Regions from separate parts of the Streptomyces sp. NPDC088706 genome, predicted to be linked through region 3. Evidence: riboswitches for the same ligand, from Rfam matches in the RefSeq annotation. Region 3 holds a riboswitch; each other region holds the start of a gene.

What was found. Region 3 has a riboswitch for cyclic di-AMP ahead of ACIQAK_RS12900 (M23 family metallopeptidase). Riboswitches for the same ligand answer to the same signal wherever they lie in the genome.
Region 1: another riboswitch for cyclic di-AMP. It lies ahead of ACIQAK_RS22510 (M23 family metallopeptidase); the one in region 3 lies ahead of ACIQAK_RS12900 (M23 family metallopeptidase).
Region 2: another riboswitch for cyclic di-AMP. It lies ahead of ACIQAK_RS29330 (LysM peptidoglycan-binding domain-containing M23 family metallopeptidase); the one in region 3 lies ahead of ACIQAK_RS12900 (M23 family metallopeptidase).
Region 4: another riboswitch for cyclic di-AMP. It lies ahead of ACIQAK_RS15075 (NlpC/P60 family protein); the one in region 3 lies ahead of ACIQAK_RS12900 (M23 family metallopeptidase).

The regions. Positions count from the first base shown of each region.
Region 1 covers NZ_JBIVLW010000010.1:131,074-135,252, reverse strand. The annotation lists gene ACIQAK_RS22515 (pitrilysin family protein) at 1-1,320, shown strand, start outside; cyclic di-AMP (ydaO/yuaA leader) riboswitch at 1,544-1,710, shown strand; gene ACIQAK_RS22510 (M23 family metallopeptidase) at 1,725-2,540, shown strand; gene ACIQAK_RS22505 (GntR family transcriptional regulator) at 2,764-3,471, shown strand; gene ACIQAK_RS22500 (HPr family phosphocarrier protein) at 3,639-3,920, opposite strand; gene ACIQAK_RS22495 (GNAT family N-acetyltransferase) at 4,080-4,179, shown strand, end outside.
Region 2 covers NZ_JBIVLW010000019.1:76,968-81,146, forward strand. The annotation lists gene ACIQAK_RS29325 (SGNH/GDSL hydrolase family protein) at 1-614, opposite strand, end outside; gene ACIQAK_RS29330 (LysM peptidoglycan-binding domain-containing M23 family metallopeptidase) at 777-1,727, opposite strand; cyclic di-AMP (ydaO/yuaA leader) riboswitch at 1,733-1,891, opposite strand; gene ACIQAK_RS29335 (tyrosine-protein phosphatase) at 2,302-3,114, shown strand; gene ACIQAK_RS29340 (DUF6126 family protein) at 3,131-3,307, opposite strand; gene ACIQAK_RS29345 (XRE family transcriptional regulator) at 3,351-3,959, opposite strand; gene ACIQAK_RS29350 (aspartate aminotransferase family protein) at 4,024-4,179, opposite strand, start outside.
Region 3 covers NZ_JBIVLW010000003.1:748,901-753,079, forward strand. The annotation lists gene ACIQAK_RS12890 (MerR family transcriptional regulator) at 1-372, shown strand, start outside; gene ACIQAK_RS12895 (PP2C family protein-serine/threonine phosphatase) at 585-1,757, shown strand; cyclic di-AMP (ydaO/yuaA leader) riboswitch at 1,967-2,119, shown strand; gene ACIQAK_RS12900 (M23 family metallopeptidase) at 2,131-3,174, shown strand; gene ACIQAK_RS12905 (aldo/keto reductase) at 3,423-4,179, shown strand, end outside.
Region 4 covers NZ_JBIVLW010000004.1:413,894-418,072, forward strand. The annotation lists gene ACIQAK_RS15070 (C40 family peptidase) at 1-864, opposite strand, end outside; gene ACIQAK_RS15075 (NlpC/P60 family protein) at 1,162-2,376, opposite strand; cyclic di-AMP (ydaO/yuaA leader) riboswitch at 2,375-2,541, opposite strand; gene pcrA (DNA helicase PcrA) at 2,811-4,179, shown strand, end outside.

The DNA.
Region 1 (4,179 bases), on a different contig from region 3:
CCCGCGCCCGAGCGCGGCGCCCTGCCCAACGGGCTGACCGTGCTGCGCTGCCACCGCCCCGGCCAGCAGGTCGTCGCCGTGGAGATCTTCCTGGACGCGCCGTTGGACGCCGAGCCCGAGGGCCTGGACGGCGTGGCCACGATCATGTCGCGCGCGCTCTCCGAGGGCACCGACAAGCACAGCGCCGAGGAGTTCGCCGCCGAGCTGGAGCGCTGCGGCGCCACCCTGGACGCGGGCGCCGACCACCCCGGCGTCCGGGTCTCCCTGGAGGTCCCGGCCTCCCGGCTGGCCAAGGCGCTCGGCCTGGTCGCCGAGGCCCTGCGCGCCCCGGCCTTCGCCGAGAGCGAGATCGAGCGGCTCGTCGGCAACCGCCTCGACGAGATCCCGCACGAGCAGGCCAACCCGTCCCGGCGCGCCGCCAAGCAGCTCTCCAAGGAGCTCTTCCCGGCCACCGCCCGGATGTCCCGCCCGCGGCTGGGCACCGAGGACACCGTGCGGCGGATCGACGCCGCCGCCGTGCGGGCCTTCTTCGACGCCCACATCCGCCCGGCCACCGCGACGGCCGTGATCGTCGGCGACCTCACCGGCATCGACCTGGACGCCCTGCTCGCCGACACCCTCGGTGACTGGTCGGGCGACGCCGGCCGGGCCCGCCCGGTCCCGCCGATCACCGCCGACGACACCGGCCGTGTGGTGATCGTGGACCGCCCCGGCGCGGTCCAGACCCAGCTGCTCATCGGCCGCATCGGCGCCGACCGGCACGAGCGCGTGTGGCCCGCGCAGGTGCTCGGCACGTACTGCCTGGGCGGCACGCTCACCTCCCGGCTGGACCGGGTGCTGCGCGAGGAGAAGGGCTACACCTACGGCGTACGGGCCTTCGCCCAGGTCCTGCGCTCCAGCGGCCCCGACGCGGGCGGCGCGGCGATGCTCGCCATCAGCGGTTCGGTGGACACCGAGTCCACCGGCGCGGCGCTGGAGGACCTCTGGACGGTCCTGCGGACGCTGGCGGCCGAGGGGCTGACCGACGCCGAGCGCGAGAGCGCCGTGCAGAACCTGGTGGGCGTCGCCCCGCTGAAGTTCGAGACGGCCGCCTCGGTGGCGAGCACACTGGCCGACCAGGTCGAGCAGCACCTGCCCGACGACTACCAGGCCCAGCTCTACGCCCGCCTCGCCGAGACGGGCACCGTGGAGGCGACCGCGGCCGTGGTCAACGCCTTCCCGGTGGACCGACTGGTCACGGTCCTGGTGGGCGACGCGGCCCAGATCGCGGAGCCGGTGAAGGCGCTCGGCATCGGAGAGGTGACCGTCGTCAGCGGCTGACGCACCGTCGGCACACATCAGAACGAAGAGGACCCCGGCGGACAAGGATTCGCCGGGGTCCTCCCTTATATTCGCCAGGTCCTTTTCATCCCCTTTGCAGGAGAGAGTGACTCTTCGCCCTGTGGGATGCGCGACAAATCCCCTTGTCCGCTTGGTGGTGGGAAGTCTGCCCGCCTAGCGTCGGCCCGGCTGTCCGTCACCCGTATGCCGCATCCGCGGCGCCGGGCAGCCATCGCCGAGTCCCTGTCAGGCGCGAGCCTGGGGAGCCGGGGACCCACGCAGTCCCTGGGGTGAATCGGAAGCCCGTGCCGCGACCCGGCGTGGGAATCCGTAGGAGACCTTCCTGCTCCGAACCCGTCAGCTAACCCGGTAGGCGAGAAGGAAGGAAAGGAACCAGCTCCTCCATGGCGTTCACCCGTGCCACCGGGAAGCACCGTGCCCCGAGCCGCCTGACGCGCCGCGGCGCCCAGGCCGCCGGCATCGCGGCCCTGGCCACCACCGGAGTCCTCGGCTCCCTGGCCTCCCCGGCCGCCGCTGCGGACCCCGAGACCCCCAAGGCCGCCGAGAGCGGCCTCGCCCAGGCCATCGCCCTCGATGCCACGCTCGCCGAGCAGATCGACGCGCAGGCCCAGGTGCAGCACGAGCAGGCCGAGGCCCTGGCGAGGGCGAAGGCCAAGGCGGCCGCCGAGGCCAAGGTCAAGGCCGCGAAGGCCAAGGCGAAGGCGGAGGCCCAGCGCGAGGCCGACGCCCGCGCCGAGGAGGTCCGCGAGGAGAAGACCCGGGCCGCCCGCGCCGCCGAGCGCGCCCGTCTGAACGCCTTCCACCTCCCGGTCGCCGGCTCGTCCGTCACCACCGGCTACAAGTCGGGCGGCGCGCTCTGGTCCTCCGGCAGCCACTCCGGCGTGGACTTCCAGGCCGCCTCCGGCAGCTCCGTCGTCGCGGTCGGCGCCGGCACGGTCGTGGAGGCCGGCTGGGGCGGGGCGTACGGCAACAACATCGTGCTGCGGATGACGGACGGCACATACACCCAGTACGGCCACCTCTCCTCGATCGGCGTCTCCGTCGGTCAGAGCGTCACCTCCGGCCAGCGGATCGGCCTCTCCGGCTCCACCGGCAACTCCACCGGCCCGCACCTGCACTTCGAGGCCCGGACCACCCCGGAGTACGGCTCGGACATGGACCCGGTCGCCTACCTGCGCTCGCACGGCCTGAACGTCTGACCCCGCCTCGCGCGGCCTCCCCGCCCGAAGGCCCCGGTTTCCCGCCGGGGCCTTCGGCCATGCGCCGGGAAACCGCCGTGACCGACATCTCCGTCCCCGGCCTCCGGCCAGAAGATATCCATCAATTCCGGCCTGCCATCGGAAATTGCTGCGGATTGCAATAGAGTCACGGAACAGGCGTCGGCCGGCCGCGTTTCGCGGGGATTAAGGCGGAGGTTCGGACATGCGCATTCCCGCGCATTCGGTATGCACGGCGATCCGTGACGACATCGTCTCCGGTGTCTACGAGCGCGGCAGCCGCCTCACCGAGGAGCTGCTGGCACGGCGGTACGGGGTCTCCCGCGTCCCGGTGCGCGAGGCGCTGCGCACCCTGGAGTCCGAGGGCTTCGTCGTCACCCGCAGGCACGCCGGGGCCTGTGTCGCCGAGCCCACCGAGCAGGAGGCCGCCGACCTGCTGGAGGTGCGGATGCTCCTGGAGCCGCTCGGCGCCGCCCGGGCCGCCCAGCGCCGCACGGAAGCGCACCTCAAGGTGCTCCGCGGGCTGGTCAGGCTGGGCCAGGAGCGGGCCCGCCGGGGGGAGGGGGAGGATCTGCGGTCGCTGGGCGGATGGTTCCACGAGACCCTCGCCCAGGCCTCCGGCAGTCCTGGCCTCATCGCCCTGCTCACCCAGCTCAGACACAAGATCGCATGGATGTACGCCGTCGAGCAGCCGGCTCGCCCGGTCGACTCCTGGGTCGAGCACGGGGCCATCGTGGACGCGGTGGCGCGCGGCGACGCGGAACGGGCCAGGGCGCTGACCGCCCAGCACGCGGAACGAGCCGTCGGCGCCCACCGGCTGCGCCGCCCGGACCGTCCCGGCCGGCGCGCGGCTCCGCCGCCCCGGGTGAGTTCTTCGCAACATGGCGTAAACATCGCGGGTGTCCGTCATTAACAAGGACGCCGTATACAAAGAGAAGTAATTTCCGAGGGCTTCATTCGTGCTGCCCGAATAGGGCCTGCAATGGCCGACGCTTCGGTGTCAGAAATAACGAAGAAGCCGTGGTCCCCCACAGCGGAACCACGGCTCAGGTCCGTCGCCGTTGTACGGCCCCGGGATCGTCAGACGGTCTCGGGAAGCTCTTCGAGGCCCTCGGCGACCAGCTTCGCCAGACGGTTCAGAGCGGCCTCGGCGTTGTCCGCGTCGGACGAGAGCACGATCTCCTCGCCACCCTGCGCGCCCAGGCCGAGCACCGCGAGCATGGAGGCGGCGTTCACCGGGTTGCCGTCGGACTTGGCGATCGTCACCGGGACGCCGGAAGCCGTGGCGGCACGGACGAAGATGGAAGCGGGGCGGGCGTGCAGGCCCTCGGCCCAACCGACGTTTACGCGGCGCTCAGCCATGGTTCTGCCCTTCACATGTCAACGGTTGTCTAGACCAGTCTCTCACGCGGTGCGCAATGCTGTGCCCGGTCTCCCTCCGGCCGGCCTCCACCCGGTCGTCCTCACACTGCCCCGGTACCGATCCCTCCGCGACCGGGATGCCGGCCGTAGGCTTTGCCCATGGAGCCCACCCCGGAGCAGAGTCCGCATCAGGCGTACCCCGACCACTGGGAAGCGGACGTGGTGCTCCGCGACGGTGGCACCGCGCGCATCAGGCCGA
Region 2 (4,179 bases), on a different contig from region 3:
ACGCGGGTGTGGCCCTCGGGCGAGAGGTGGAGCCGGTCGGCGTCCCACGCGCGCCGGTCCTGGACCGAGCGCAGCGACCACAGGTCGAGCACGGGGCACCGGTAGCGGTCGGCGATGGCCCTCAGGTGGACGTTGTACGTGGCGATCTTGCCGCGCATGTGGCGCAGTACCGGAACGCCCCGGGTGTCGAAGCCGGTGGTGACCATGACGGTGCCGACCGCGTCGGTCAGGTCCGCGACGGCCCGCTCGAAGCGCTCGGCCAGATCGTCGGGGTCGGTGCCGGGCCGGATGATGTCGTTGCCGCCCGCGCAGAAGCTGACCAGGTCGGGGGCCAGTTCCCTGGCGCGGGGGAGCTGCTCCTCGACGATCTGGTCGAGGAGGCGTCCGCGTACGGCGAGGTTGGCGTACCGGAAGTTCCCGTGCCGGGTCTCGCCGGGGCCCGTCGCCGCGTCGGGGGCCGGGAGCCGGTCGGCGAGCAGAACCGCGAACCGGTCCGCCCAGCCGACGAAGGTGCCGTCGGGGCCGGGGTCGCCGACGCCTTCGGTGAAACTGTCCCCGATCGCCGCGTACGACCCGATGATGTTCTGTCGCTGGGTTCTCGAATCGTCTGCCACAAGCGCATATCCTGCACGGTTCGATGTGACCTACGCGACCGTAATACGGGGTTGACGGGTGGTGAGATAGACCACCCGGTCAGGTTTCGGTAAAGCCGGAATAAGCGGAGGGGCGGTGCGCCGCCGCGCACCGCCCCCCGATCACTTATCGCTGCCCTCGGGTCAGAGGGAGACGTTGTGCGCTCGCAGGTAGGCGATCGGGTCGACGTCCGAGCCGTAGCTCGGGCCGGTGCGGACCTCGAAGTGGAGGTGCGGGCCGGTGGAGTTGCCGGTGGAGCCGGAGAGGCCGATCTGCTGGCCGCCGGTGACGGTCTGGCCCACCGAGACGTTGAGCGAGGACTGGTGGGCGTACTGGGAGTACATGCCGTCCTCGTGCTGGATGACGACCTCGTTGCCGTACGAGCCGCTGTTGCCGGCCGAGACCACGGTGCCCGGTCCGATGGCGAGGACAGGGGTACCGGAGGCGGCCTGGAAGTCCGAGCCGGTGTGGTAGCCACTGGACCAGCTGGCGCCGGAGGCACGGTACTGGGTGGTGACGTTGGGGCTGGCCAGCGGTGCCGACCAGCCGGAGCCGTTGGCCTCGGAGGAGCCGGTCTGCGCGGAGGTGCCGGAGTCGTCGGCCGATGCGGTGTCCGCCTTCGGAGCCTTCTTCGGGGCGGCCTCGGGGGCCGGCTCGGCCTTCTTCGGGGCGGCCTTGGGAGCCGGAGCGGACTCCTTGGCCTCCGAAGGCGCGGCGGAGCCGGACGCCTTGGCGCCGAGGGTGAGCTTCATGCCCGGGAAGATCAGGCTGGGGTTCTCGCCGACGGTCGAGCGGTTGTCCTGGTACAGCTTCTGCCAGCCGCCCTTGACCTGGTGCTCGGATGCGATCTTGGCGAGGTAGTCACCGGAGACGACGGAGTACGTCTTCGGGGCGGCCTTCGCCTTGACGGGCGCGGCCTGCGGCGCGGACTGAGCGGCGGCCGAGGCGGCGGCGGGGGCCGCCTTCTCCGCGGCGTGCGCGCCGGTGGCGCCCATCAGCGGGAGGGCGAGTACGGCTCCGCCGGTGCCCGCGGCGAGGACGCCGCGGTGGATCGGGCCGGACTTGGGACGACGGTGCTTACCCTTTGCGGGCATGGGGTGGTTCCTCTCCGGCGCCTGCGAGGTGAGCTGTCGGGTTCGAGCTGGAGATGCCCGGCCGCCGGATGGCGACTTCACCCCGAGCCGGTCCGGATCGCTCCGGGCCGGCGGCTTACCTGGTTCCCCCGCTCCTGCCACGCGTGAGTGGGTGGATGCGAATTCCGGGCGGCGGCAGGATTAGGCGGTCCGTCCGGATTGACGGTGACCGTAAACGAGTCAGGACGACGGGAACAAGCCCTCGGATGCACCCCGGAATGGTCGATTCAATTTCGCTCCGGATTTCCCGTCACACTCCGTGGATTACGGATCTTGGCTTTCCGTACGGATACCGGGAAAACGCCCGGGCGCCACCGCCACGGTCCGTCACGGATATGATCCCGCTCACCCGGGGAATCCCATCTCCCCCATTAGTGGGGCATGTTCTGCGAAATACACCAATACGGACATGGCACCCGCGCCACATCTGACGCCCGGTCAGCGCACTGATGGTTGCCTGGTGAACCGATGTCGTATCGTCGCAGGGGCGCCCTCGCCGGAGAGCGGCGCCGACGCAGAGATTCCAGGAGCCACCGTGACGCAGCAGGTGCCGCAGGTCCCGCCGACCGAGACCGCACTGACCGGAGTCCGCAACTTCCGCGACGTGGGTGGGCTCCCCACCACGGACGGGCGGCGCACCGCCTTCGGCCGGCTCTACCGCAGCGGCCACCTGGCGCACGCCACCGCCGAGGACGCGCTCTTCCTCGGCGGGCTCGGGCTGCACACCGTCTTCGACTTCCGCAACTCCGCCGACCACCAGCTCGACGGGTACGACGTCGAGCTGGCCGGTGTCCGCAATGTCAGCATTCCGCTCTCCGACCCGGCCGACGGAGCCGAGTTCTGGCGGCTGGTGCGCGACGGGAACATCGAGCAGCTGCGCTCGATCCTGGCGAACGGCAAGGGCACCGAGCGCATGATCCACATGTACCGGTCGACCATCGTGGACCGCACGGCCGAGCACAGCCGGGTGCTGCACGCCCTGGCGGAGGACAGCGTGCCCGCCCTCATGCACTGTGCTGCGGGCAAGGACCGGGCCGGTCTGTCGATCGCGGTCTCGCTGCTCGCGGTCGGCGTCGAGCGCGAGGCGATCGAGGCGGACTACCTCAAGTCCAACGACCCCCACCGCCGGTACAAGGTGAAGCGCTCGGACATGTCCGAGACCGGGATGTCCGCCGAGGTGATGGAGCTCCTGAACCCGCTCTTCGGAGCGCAGGCCTCCTACCTGGCGGCGGCGTTCGCGGCCATCGACGAGACCTGGGGAACGACGGACCGCTACCTGGCGGAGGGGCTGAACGTCTCCTCCGTGACCCGGGAGCGGCTGCGCGAGCGGCTGCTCGACCAGGGCTGATCGGCAGGCCGGACGCTCACTCGGCCCCTGCCACCATGAAGAGCAGGTAGAGGAAGGCCGCGATCACATGGCCGACCACCAGGTAGGCCAGCAGCCTGATCACGAGACCGCGCGGCATCCGGCGCTCCTGCGAGTCCCGCGTGGTCCTGGGACGCCGCGGGCTCAGCGGGTCGTAGTGCTCGGAATCGGACATGACGGTCCTCTCTGCCGGCCTCGCGGCCGGGGGAACGAAGGGGTCAACGCGCGCGCAGTGCGTTGCCGAGGCAGAGCTCGGCCGCGGGGCTCTGCAGCAGGGAGTGGACGAAGAGCAGCTCGGCCCCGCCGCGGTCCAGGGCCGCGATCCGGTGCGGGGTGAGCGAGTCGAAGTGGGCGCTGTCGCCGGGGTCCAGATCGTGCACGGTCTCCCCCAGCGCGACCCGCAGCCGCCCGCCGAGGACGTACAGCCACTCCTCACCGGGGTGCACCCGGACCAGATCGCCCTGGGCGCCGTACGGTACGCGGACCCGCAGCGCCTGCATGGCGCGGCCGGAACCGCCCGTCCGGCGGTACATCCAGCCGTCGGCCTCGGCGCCCTCGAAGGCGCCGCCCCGGATGACCGCCTCCCGCTCGGGCGGCTGCTCGCCGAGCAGCTCGGAGACCGTCGTACCGTAGATGCGGGCCAGGCCGAGCAGCATGGGCAGCGAGGGCTGCCTGCGGCCCGTCTCCAGCCGGGAGAGGTGGGCCGGGGAGAGTCCGGCCCGCTGGGCGGCGGTCTCCAGGGTGAGACCGCGGCCCCGGCGCAGATCGCGCAGGCGGGGTGCGACGCCGGGGAGTTCGCCGGCCGCCCCTTCGTCCGGAGGGTTCATGCCTCCATTGGGCCAGGAACTTTCCTCCCGGGCAAACTATTTGCCCGGGAGGCAAAATCAGCGGTCAGCGGTTGGCCACGGCCTGCTTGACCAGCGTCCGGCCGAAGTCCCACATCAGGCCGCCGCCGCTGTGCGCGTCGTCCATGACCTCCGTGAACGCCGATACGAAGCGGTCCACCTCCGCCTCCCCGATGATCAGTGGCGGGATCAGCTTGATCAC
Region 3 (4,179 bases):
GAGGCCGGACTCGACGCCGGCAGTGACCAGGCGCAGGACATCGCCCGGCGGCACTGCGCGTGGCTGGCGTCTCCCAGGCAGACGCCCAGGCAGACGCCCGAGCAGACGCCCAGGGAGACGCCCGGGCAGACGCCCAGGGAGACGCTCAGGCAGACGCCCGGGCAGTCGTCCAAGAAGTCGTCCACGGCATCGTCCGGGGTGTCCTCCGATGCGCCGGGCTCGGCGCCCAGCCGTTCGTACGTGATCGGGCTCGGCGAGATGTATGTCGCTGATCCGCGCTACGGAAAGAACTACGATCGCTACGGGGACGGCACCGCCGCCTTCGTACGGGATGCACTGACGATCTACGCGGAACACCGGCTCTCCGACTGACCACGGGGACCGGCCACGGAGTGCGTGGGGTTCCTCGCCGCTTCCCCCTATTTGGCCGACGACGGGTCGCCGCACGGCGCGGCGCCGGGAAGCCTGGACGGGGCGCGGTACCGTCCGCAGCCGTGGCCGGACCGGGCAGGAGCGCACAGGTGGGGATGGCGGAGAAGAGGCGCGCACGCGTGATGGGGAGCCTCGGCGTTGCGGGGCGCGCCATGCCCGGCTCAACGGGGCGCGGGAAGCCGGTGGTGGCCCGGAACGCCGGTACCCGGCGGTTCGTCCGGTTGCTGCCGCTGCTGGTGATCGCCGGCGGGCTCGTTTTCGACGCCCTGGCGCCGCCCAACTTCACCGCCGTTCCCCTGTACGTGGCCGCGCCGCTGATCGCCGCGCCCTTCTTCTCGCTGGCCAGCACGGTCCGTACGGGCGTGGCCTCGGTCCTCTCCGTCATCGTGATGCGGCTCTTCGACGGGACGTCCACCCAGGTCGTCCCGGTCATCGAGATGATCACCGTGTTCACCGCCGCGGCCCTGGCCCTCGTCATCAACGGGGTCGTGCGCCGCAGCAACGAGCAGCTGGCCTCGGCGCGGGTCATCGCGGAGACGGCCATGCGGGCCGTGCTGCCGACGCCCGCGGAGCGGATCGGCGGGCTCCAGGTGGCCGCGCGGTACGAGGCGGCCCAGGCGGACGAGTTCGTCGGCGGGGACCTGTTCGCGGTGGCGGACACCCCGTACGGCGTGCGCCTGGTCGTCGGCGACGTACGCGGCAAGGGGCTGGACGCCGTGGAGGCGGTCGCGGTGATCATCGGGGCGTTCCGGGAGGCCGCCGAGCAGGAGCGGTCGCTGGAGGGGGTCGCGCAGCGGCTGGAGCGGGCGCTCGCGCGGGAGGGGACGCGGCGGTACGGGCTGGACGCCATGGAGGGGTTCATCACCGCCGTGCTGGCCGAGATCCCGCCCGGTTCGGCCTCGCTGCGGCTGGTCAACCGCGGCCACCCCGAGCCGATCCTGCTGCACGCGGACGGGTCCCTCGATGTCCTCGCGCCGTCCGTGCCCGCGCTGCCGCTGGGAATGGACCTGGGTGTGTGGCCCGACCGGGCCGACGAGTGGGAACTGCCCGCCGGTTCGACGCTGCTCGCCTTCACGGACGGTCTCTCCGAGGCCCGGGACGCGAGCGGGTCCTTCTACGACCCGGCGGCCCGGCTGCGTGGCCGGATCTTCCCCGGTCCCGAGGAGCTGCTCTCGGCGCTCACCGACGACGTACGGCTGCACACCGGCGGCCGTTCGACGGACGACCTGGCGCTGCTCGCGGTCAGCCGGCCCGCGGAGGGGCAGCCCCCGCGGCGGACGACGGTGAAGATCGTCGGCCGCGGCGATGACACCGTGCGTAACTGAGGAACACCGCTCCGCTTAACAGTTGACACACCATCAGAAAATGAGGTGTGGGCGATGGACCGCCAAGTCGCCCGATTCGGACCGCTTGTGGGGGATAGGTCCCTGTCGGAGGCGTTAATGATCAACAGGAACAGCTTGGAATCGGGCCCGTCTGTCTATTAACGTTCGATAACGCAGCGCGGTCGTCCCAGCCGTCGTCAGGACGGCGCCGTGCGCGAGCGCCGAATTCCGCAAGGGAACCGGGGAACCACCTACATGGGGTGAATCGGGAGCCTGCGTCTCGTGAGAGGCGGAGGGGCCCGTAGGAGACCTTCCTGCTCCGAACCCGTCAGCTAACCCGGTAGGCGAGAAGGAAGGAAAGGAGTGCGCCCACGTGGCGTCCAATCAGCCTGCTCCTGAGGCCCCGTCACCCTTCAGTGCCGACACGTTCGGTGGCCCGGAGCGGACGTGGGAGGAGTGGAATCCCACCGCGGAGTCCATCCGTCCCGTGCGCGGCAAGCACCGCGTGGCCAAGCAGCGGGGTCTCGCCCGTAGCTCCACCGTCCTCGGGGTCGGCGTCATAGCGGCCGTCGGTGCGGGTGGCATGGCCACCGCCCAGAGCAAGCCGCCGGTCTCCATCTCTCTTCCCGATTCCCTCGCGGACAATCTCCCCGACGCCAAGTCCCTCCCCGGCGTCGGCGCTTTCATGTCCGGGGACGCCGAGGCCGCACCGGTCACCGCAGCACCGCTCACCACCGCGGGCATCACGTACGCCGAGGCCGAGCAGGGCACCACCGACGCGGGCGAGGCCCTGCGCGCCCGCATCCTCCAGCAGGCCGAGCAGCAGCAGGCCAGCGCCGACGCCGAGGCCAAGGCAGCCGAGGAGAAGGCCGCGGCCGAGACTGCCGCCGCCGACGCGAAGAAGCAGCAGGACCAGGCGGAGGCCAAGGCCAAGGCCGAGGTCGCCGCCGAGAAGAAGGCGGCGAAGGAAGCGGCGGAGAAGAAGGCCGAGGAAAAGCGCCTCGCCGAGCTCCGCGCCAGTTACACGCTGCCCGCCTCCTCGTACACGATCACCTCGACCTACGGTCAGTCCGGCGCGATGTGGTCCTCCGGTCAGCACACCGGCCTGGACTTCGCCGGGGCGGCCGGTGCGCCGCTCAAGGCCGTGCACAGCGGCACGATCACGTCGGCCGGCTGGTCCGGCTCGTACGGCTACCGCACGGTCCTCCAGCTCGAGGACGGCACGGAGGTCTGGTACGCCCACCAGTCCTCGATCGACGTCTCGGTCGGCCAGAAGGTCAGCACCGGCGAGACCATCGGCCGCATGGGCGCGACCGGCAACGTGACCGGTGTCCACCTCCACCTGGAGGTCCACACGGCGGGCGGCTCGGCCCTGAACCCGATGGCATGGCTGAACAGCAAGGGTCTGTCCGTCTGAGGCCGCCGTAATCGGCAGCCCTCCGCGCCCCTCCGCGCCCCTCCGGCGCGCGGGCGCACCACCCACCCGCTCCGAAACCCCGGCAGCCCTGACGTTCACCCCCCGACGTCAGGGCTGCCGGTCCGTCCGGGGGCGGGTGGCGCAAGCGGGCCCGGTCCGTCCGGGGACGGTGGCGGGAGTCGGACCGGTCCGGCGGACCGGCCGCGGGGGCGCGGAATACGCGGCTCCGCAGCCGCCGTTGAACACACATGACTTCTCTGCGCACTCTCGGCAGCTCCGACCTCCAGGTCTTCCCTCTCTCCCTCGGCGGCAACGTCTTCGGCTGGACGGCCGACGAGGAGCAGTCCTTCGCCGTCCTCGACGCGTACGCGGCGGCCGGCGGCAACTTCGTCGACACCGCCGACGCCTACACCGCCTGGATCGAGGGCAACCAGGGCGGTGAGTCGGAGACCGTCATCGGCAAGTGGCTCGCCTCGCGCTCCAACCGCTCCGACATCGTCGTGGCCACCAAGGTCGGCGCCCACCCCGACTACAAGGGGCTCTCCGCCGCCACCATCAAGGGCGCGGCCGAGCAGTCGCTGCGCAGGCTCGGCACCGGCCACATCGATCTCTACTACACGCACTTCGACGACGAGACCGTGCCGGTCGAAGAGATCATCACCGCGCTCGACCAGCTGGTGAAGGACGGCAAGGTGCGCCACATCGCCGCCTCCAACATCAGCCCCGAGCGCCTCCAGGCCTCCCTGGACTTCTCCGAACGCGAGGGCCTCGCCCGGTACGTGGCGCTCCAGCCGCACTACAACCTGGTCTCCCGCGCCACCTACGAGGGCCCGCTCCAGGAGACAGCCGCCCGCGCCGGCCTCGCCGCCGTCCCGTACTTCGCGCTGGCCTCCGGCTTCCTGACCGGCAAGTACCGCCCGGGAGCGAACGTGGAGAGCGCCCGCTCCGCGAAGGCGGGCGAGCACCTGGAGTCGGAGCGGGGCCGGGCGGTGCTCGCCGCCCTCG
Region 4 (4,179 bases), on a different contig from region 3:
CCAGGCCGCCTGGGTCAGGCCCGAGCAGTCGAAGGCGTTCGGACCGGTCGCGCCCCAGACGTACGGCTTGCCGATCGCCCCGTGCGCGAAGGCGACGGCCCGGGCCGCGCGGGAGTTGGGGGCGGCGACCGGGGAGCGGGGGGCCGAACGGTCGGCGTGGGCGGTCGCGCGGTCGGCCTGAGCCGGGCCGCCGCCGTGGCCGGCGTCGGCCGAGCGTTCGTACGCGGCGCGCTCGCCGGCGGTGAGGGTGGCCAGGAGCCTGCGGGCGTCGGCGAGCTTGGTGCGGATCGCGGTGCGGTGTTCGCGCAGCTCGGCCTGGCGGGCGGCGAGCGCCTCGGTCTCCCGGTCGGCGCGCGCCTTGACCCGGGCGAGGCCGGAGAGCTGGCGCCGGATACCGCTGAGCAGGCCTGCCTGCCGGTCGCCCGCCCGGTCCAGGTGGGCGGCGCGCTCCAGGTAGGTGTCGGGATCCGAGGAGAGCGCCAGCTGTACGGCGGGGTCGAGGGCGCCGGTGCGGTACTGGGCGGTGGCCAGGGACCCGAGCGCGTGGCGGGCGGTGTTGAGGCGGTCGGTGCGGCGGGCGGCCTCGTCGGCCAGGGCGTCGACGGCGCTGGTGGCGGCGGACGCCCTCTCCTTCGCCCCGTTGTACTTCTCGGTGGCGACCTCGGCGTCGTGGTAGAGCCGGTCGATCTTCGCCCGGACCTGGGCGGCGGTGGGAGCGGGCTCGGCGGGTGCGGCGCCGGCGCCGGCGGCCGAGGTGGCGGTGGCGGCCCCGGCGAGCGCCAGGGTGGCGGCGGTGCGGGCAGCAGGGCCGGTGAACGGGCGCTGCTTGGGTTTCCGGTGAGCGGATTTCCGGTGCGCGGCCACGGGGGCGGCATCCTTCCTGTCGGCTGCCCGCCGGGGGATACCGACGGGTCCGCCAGGGACGCTAATCCGGGCGCACGGAAAAGGTTCGCCATGACAACTATTGCCCGGATGTGACGTCCGGGCGCCGCCGGATGACCGGAGATGCGAGGCCGGAACTGATCATTCCGGCAGGTTCGGGCGGACGACGCCCAGTTCCGGCGAACGCCCCGGCGAAGGCTTGCCCCACTGCCTGGCGATCCTCCGGCCATGGCTGGGCTCCGGGGCGGCCGCCCTGAGGCGACCACCCCGCGCCCGGCACTACGCCGGGCGCACGCTGCCGTAGACCGGCATGGAGTAGATCGACTCCTCGCGGACGTTCGCCCCCGGCTTCGGGGCGTGGATCATCATCCCGTCGCCCTTGTAGATGCCGACGTGGCTGATGTCGTCGTAGAAGAAGACCAGGTCACCGGGGCGCAGGTCGGCGGTGGCGACCCGGGTGCCGAATTTCACCTGGTCCCAGGTGGTCCGGGGCAGTGTCACGCCCGCCTCCCGCCACGCCGCCTGCGTCAGCCCCGAGCAGTCGTACGAGGACGGGCCCGAGGCCCCCCACACGTACGGCTTCCCGATCTGGGCGCGGGCGAAGGCCAGCACCTTCTCGGCCTTGGCGGCGTAGCCGCTGCCCGCCCCGGTCCCGGTACCCGTACCCGTACCGGAGCCCGGGCTCGTCCCCGTACCGCTGCCGGAGCCGGAGCCGTTGTCCCCGCCGGACTCCTTCGCGGCCTCCTCGCGCGCCTTCTTCTCGGCCTTCTCCCGCTCCTTGGCCTCGGCGGCCTGGCGGCGGGCCAGCCGCTCCGCCTTCTCCTTGGCCTCGGCCTCCTTCTTGCGCTCCAGCTCCGCCAGCCGCGCCTTCTCCTCGGCGGTCAGCTTCGACAGCAGGGACCGGGCCTCGGTCAGCTTGGTCTGCACGTTCCGCTTGCCGGTGCGGAGCGCGGTCTGGGTCTCGGTGAGCGTCTCCAGGCTCTTCACGGCCTCCGCGCGCTTCCTCGACACCGCGGCCTGCTGCGTACGGAAGTCGTCGACGGCCTTCTGCTGCCGTTCGGTCGCCCGGCTCATCAGCTGGTTCTGGTCGAAGTAGGACTGCGGGTCGTCCGCCAGGAAGAAGGTCGCGGTGGGTGCGATGCCACCGGTGCGGTACTGCGCGGCCGCGTAGGCCCCCAGCTCCCTGCGCGCCTCGTTGATCCTCTCGGTCCGCTTCGCCACGTCGGAGAGCAGCGTGTCGACCTTGGTGCGCTGGGCCGTGGAGGCGGCCTTGGCGCGGTTGTACTGCTGGGTCGCGCTGCCCGCCTGCCGGTAGAGCTCGTCGACCTTCTTCCGGACGTCCTCGATGGCCGGTTTCGGCTCGGCGGGGGCCGCCGTCGCGCTCTGCGTGGAGAGAAGCGTCACGGAGGCCAGCGCGGCCGTCGTGAACCCGACGGCGGGGGTGGTGGTGCGCACCTTCGCGCGCGGCTTGCGATGCGATGCCAAGACCGGCATCTCCTTCCGTGGACCGCCTACCGGGTTAGCTGTCGGGTTCGGACGGAACGGAAGGCTGTCCTACGGTCCGGATGCGAGGGTACGGACCGATTCACCCCGGTTCTGCGTGTGGGTCCCCGGTTCCGAACTGCTGGGAGGGCAGCGCGGATTCGGCAGAGGTGACCGTGAGACGCGGTTCGTCTCTGGGAGGTACGGATCACCTGACCGAGCACGCTAGCCAACCCGTGGCACCGCTGGGAAGGAGGTGGAGCGATATGCCCGATACATTTTCGTGACCTTTCCGGGTCCGCGGTCCCGCACCCCCTCCGACCGGGCACTCCTTCACGGAACGTGGACGTCCGCTCTCCTTGCGTGCGGGTGGCGCGCTGGTGCCGGTGGCCGCTTCCCGGCTTCGACGGAAGGTTGTCGGTGCGGCCCTCTAGACTCGGATGGCGATGAGCAGCCTCTTTGACGACAACTTCCTGACCGGCCTCCAGTCCGCGGAGGACGGCCCGCCGCCGCCCCCCGAGGACCACGCACCCGAAGCGGTGCCGGAGGGACTCTTCGAGGGCGTCTTCGACGCGCCCCCGCCGCCCCGGGACGGGTACTACCGGGACGGCCACCCGCGCCCGGTCATCGACGCCGCGGCGCTGCTCGATGGGCTGAACACCGAGCAGCGCGCCGCCGTCGTGCACGCCGGGTCCCCGCTGCTCATCGTCGCCGGGGCCGGCTCCGGCAAGACCCGGGTGCTGACCCACCGCATCGCGCACCTGCTGGCCGAGCGCGGGACGCACCCGGGGCAGATCCTGGCGATCACCTTCACCAACAAGGCCGCGGGCGAGATGAAGGAGCGCGTCGAGCAGCTGGTGGGCCCGCGCGCCAACGCCATGTGGGTCATGACCTTCCACAGCGCGTGCGTCCGCATCCTGCGCCGCGAGTCGAAGAAGCTCGGCTTCACCTCGTCGTTCTCGATCTACGACGCCGCCGACTCCAAGCGCCTGATGGCCCTGGTCTGCCGCGATCTCGACCTGGACCCCAAGCGCTACCCGCCGAAGTCCTTCACCGCCAAGGTCTCCAACCTCAAGAACGAGCTCATCGACGAGGAGACCTTCGCCGGACAGGCGGCCGATGGTTTCGAGAAGACCCTGGCCCAGGCGTACGCGCTCTACCAGGCCCGCCTGCGCGAGGCCAACGCGCTGGACTTCGACGACATCATCATGACGACGGTCCACCTCCTCCAGGCCTTCCCGGACGTCGCCGAGCACTACCGGCGCCGCTTCCGCCACGTCCTGGTCGACGAGTACCAGGACACCAACCACGCCCAGTACACGCTGGTACGCGAGCTGGTCGGCCCGGCCGGGGAGGCCGACGCCCCCGCCGAGCTGTGCGTGGTGGGCGACGCGGACCAGTCGATCTACGCCTTCCGGGGCGCGACCATCCGCAACATCCTCCAGTTCGAGGAGGACTACCCGAGCGCGACGACGATCCTGCTGGAGCAGAACTACCGCTCCACGCAGACGATCCTCTCCGCCGCCAACGCGGTCATCGAGCGCAACGAGAGCCGCCGCCCCAAGAACCTGTGGACCAACGCCGGCAGTGGCGCCCGCATCACCGGTTACGTCGCCGACACCGAGCACGACGAGGCGCAGTTCGTCGCCGAGGAGATCGACCGGCTGACGGACAAGGGCGACGCCAAGGCGGGCGATGTCGCCGTCTTCTACCGCACGAACGCCCAGTCCCGTGTCTTCGAGGAGATCTTCATCCGCGTCGGCCTGCCGTACAAGGTCGTCGGCGGCGTGCGCTTCTACGAGCGCAAGGAGGTCC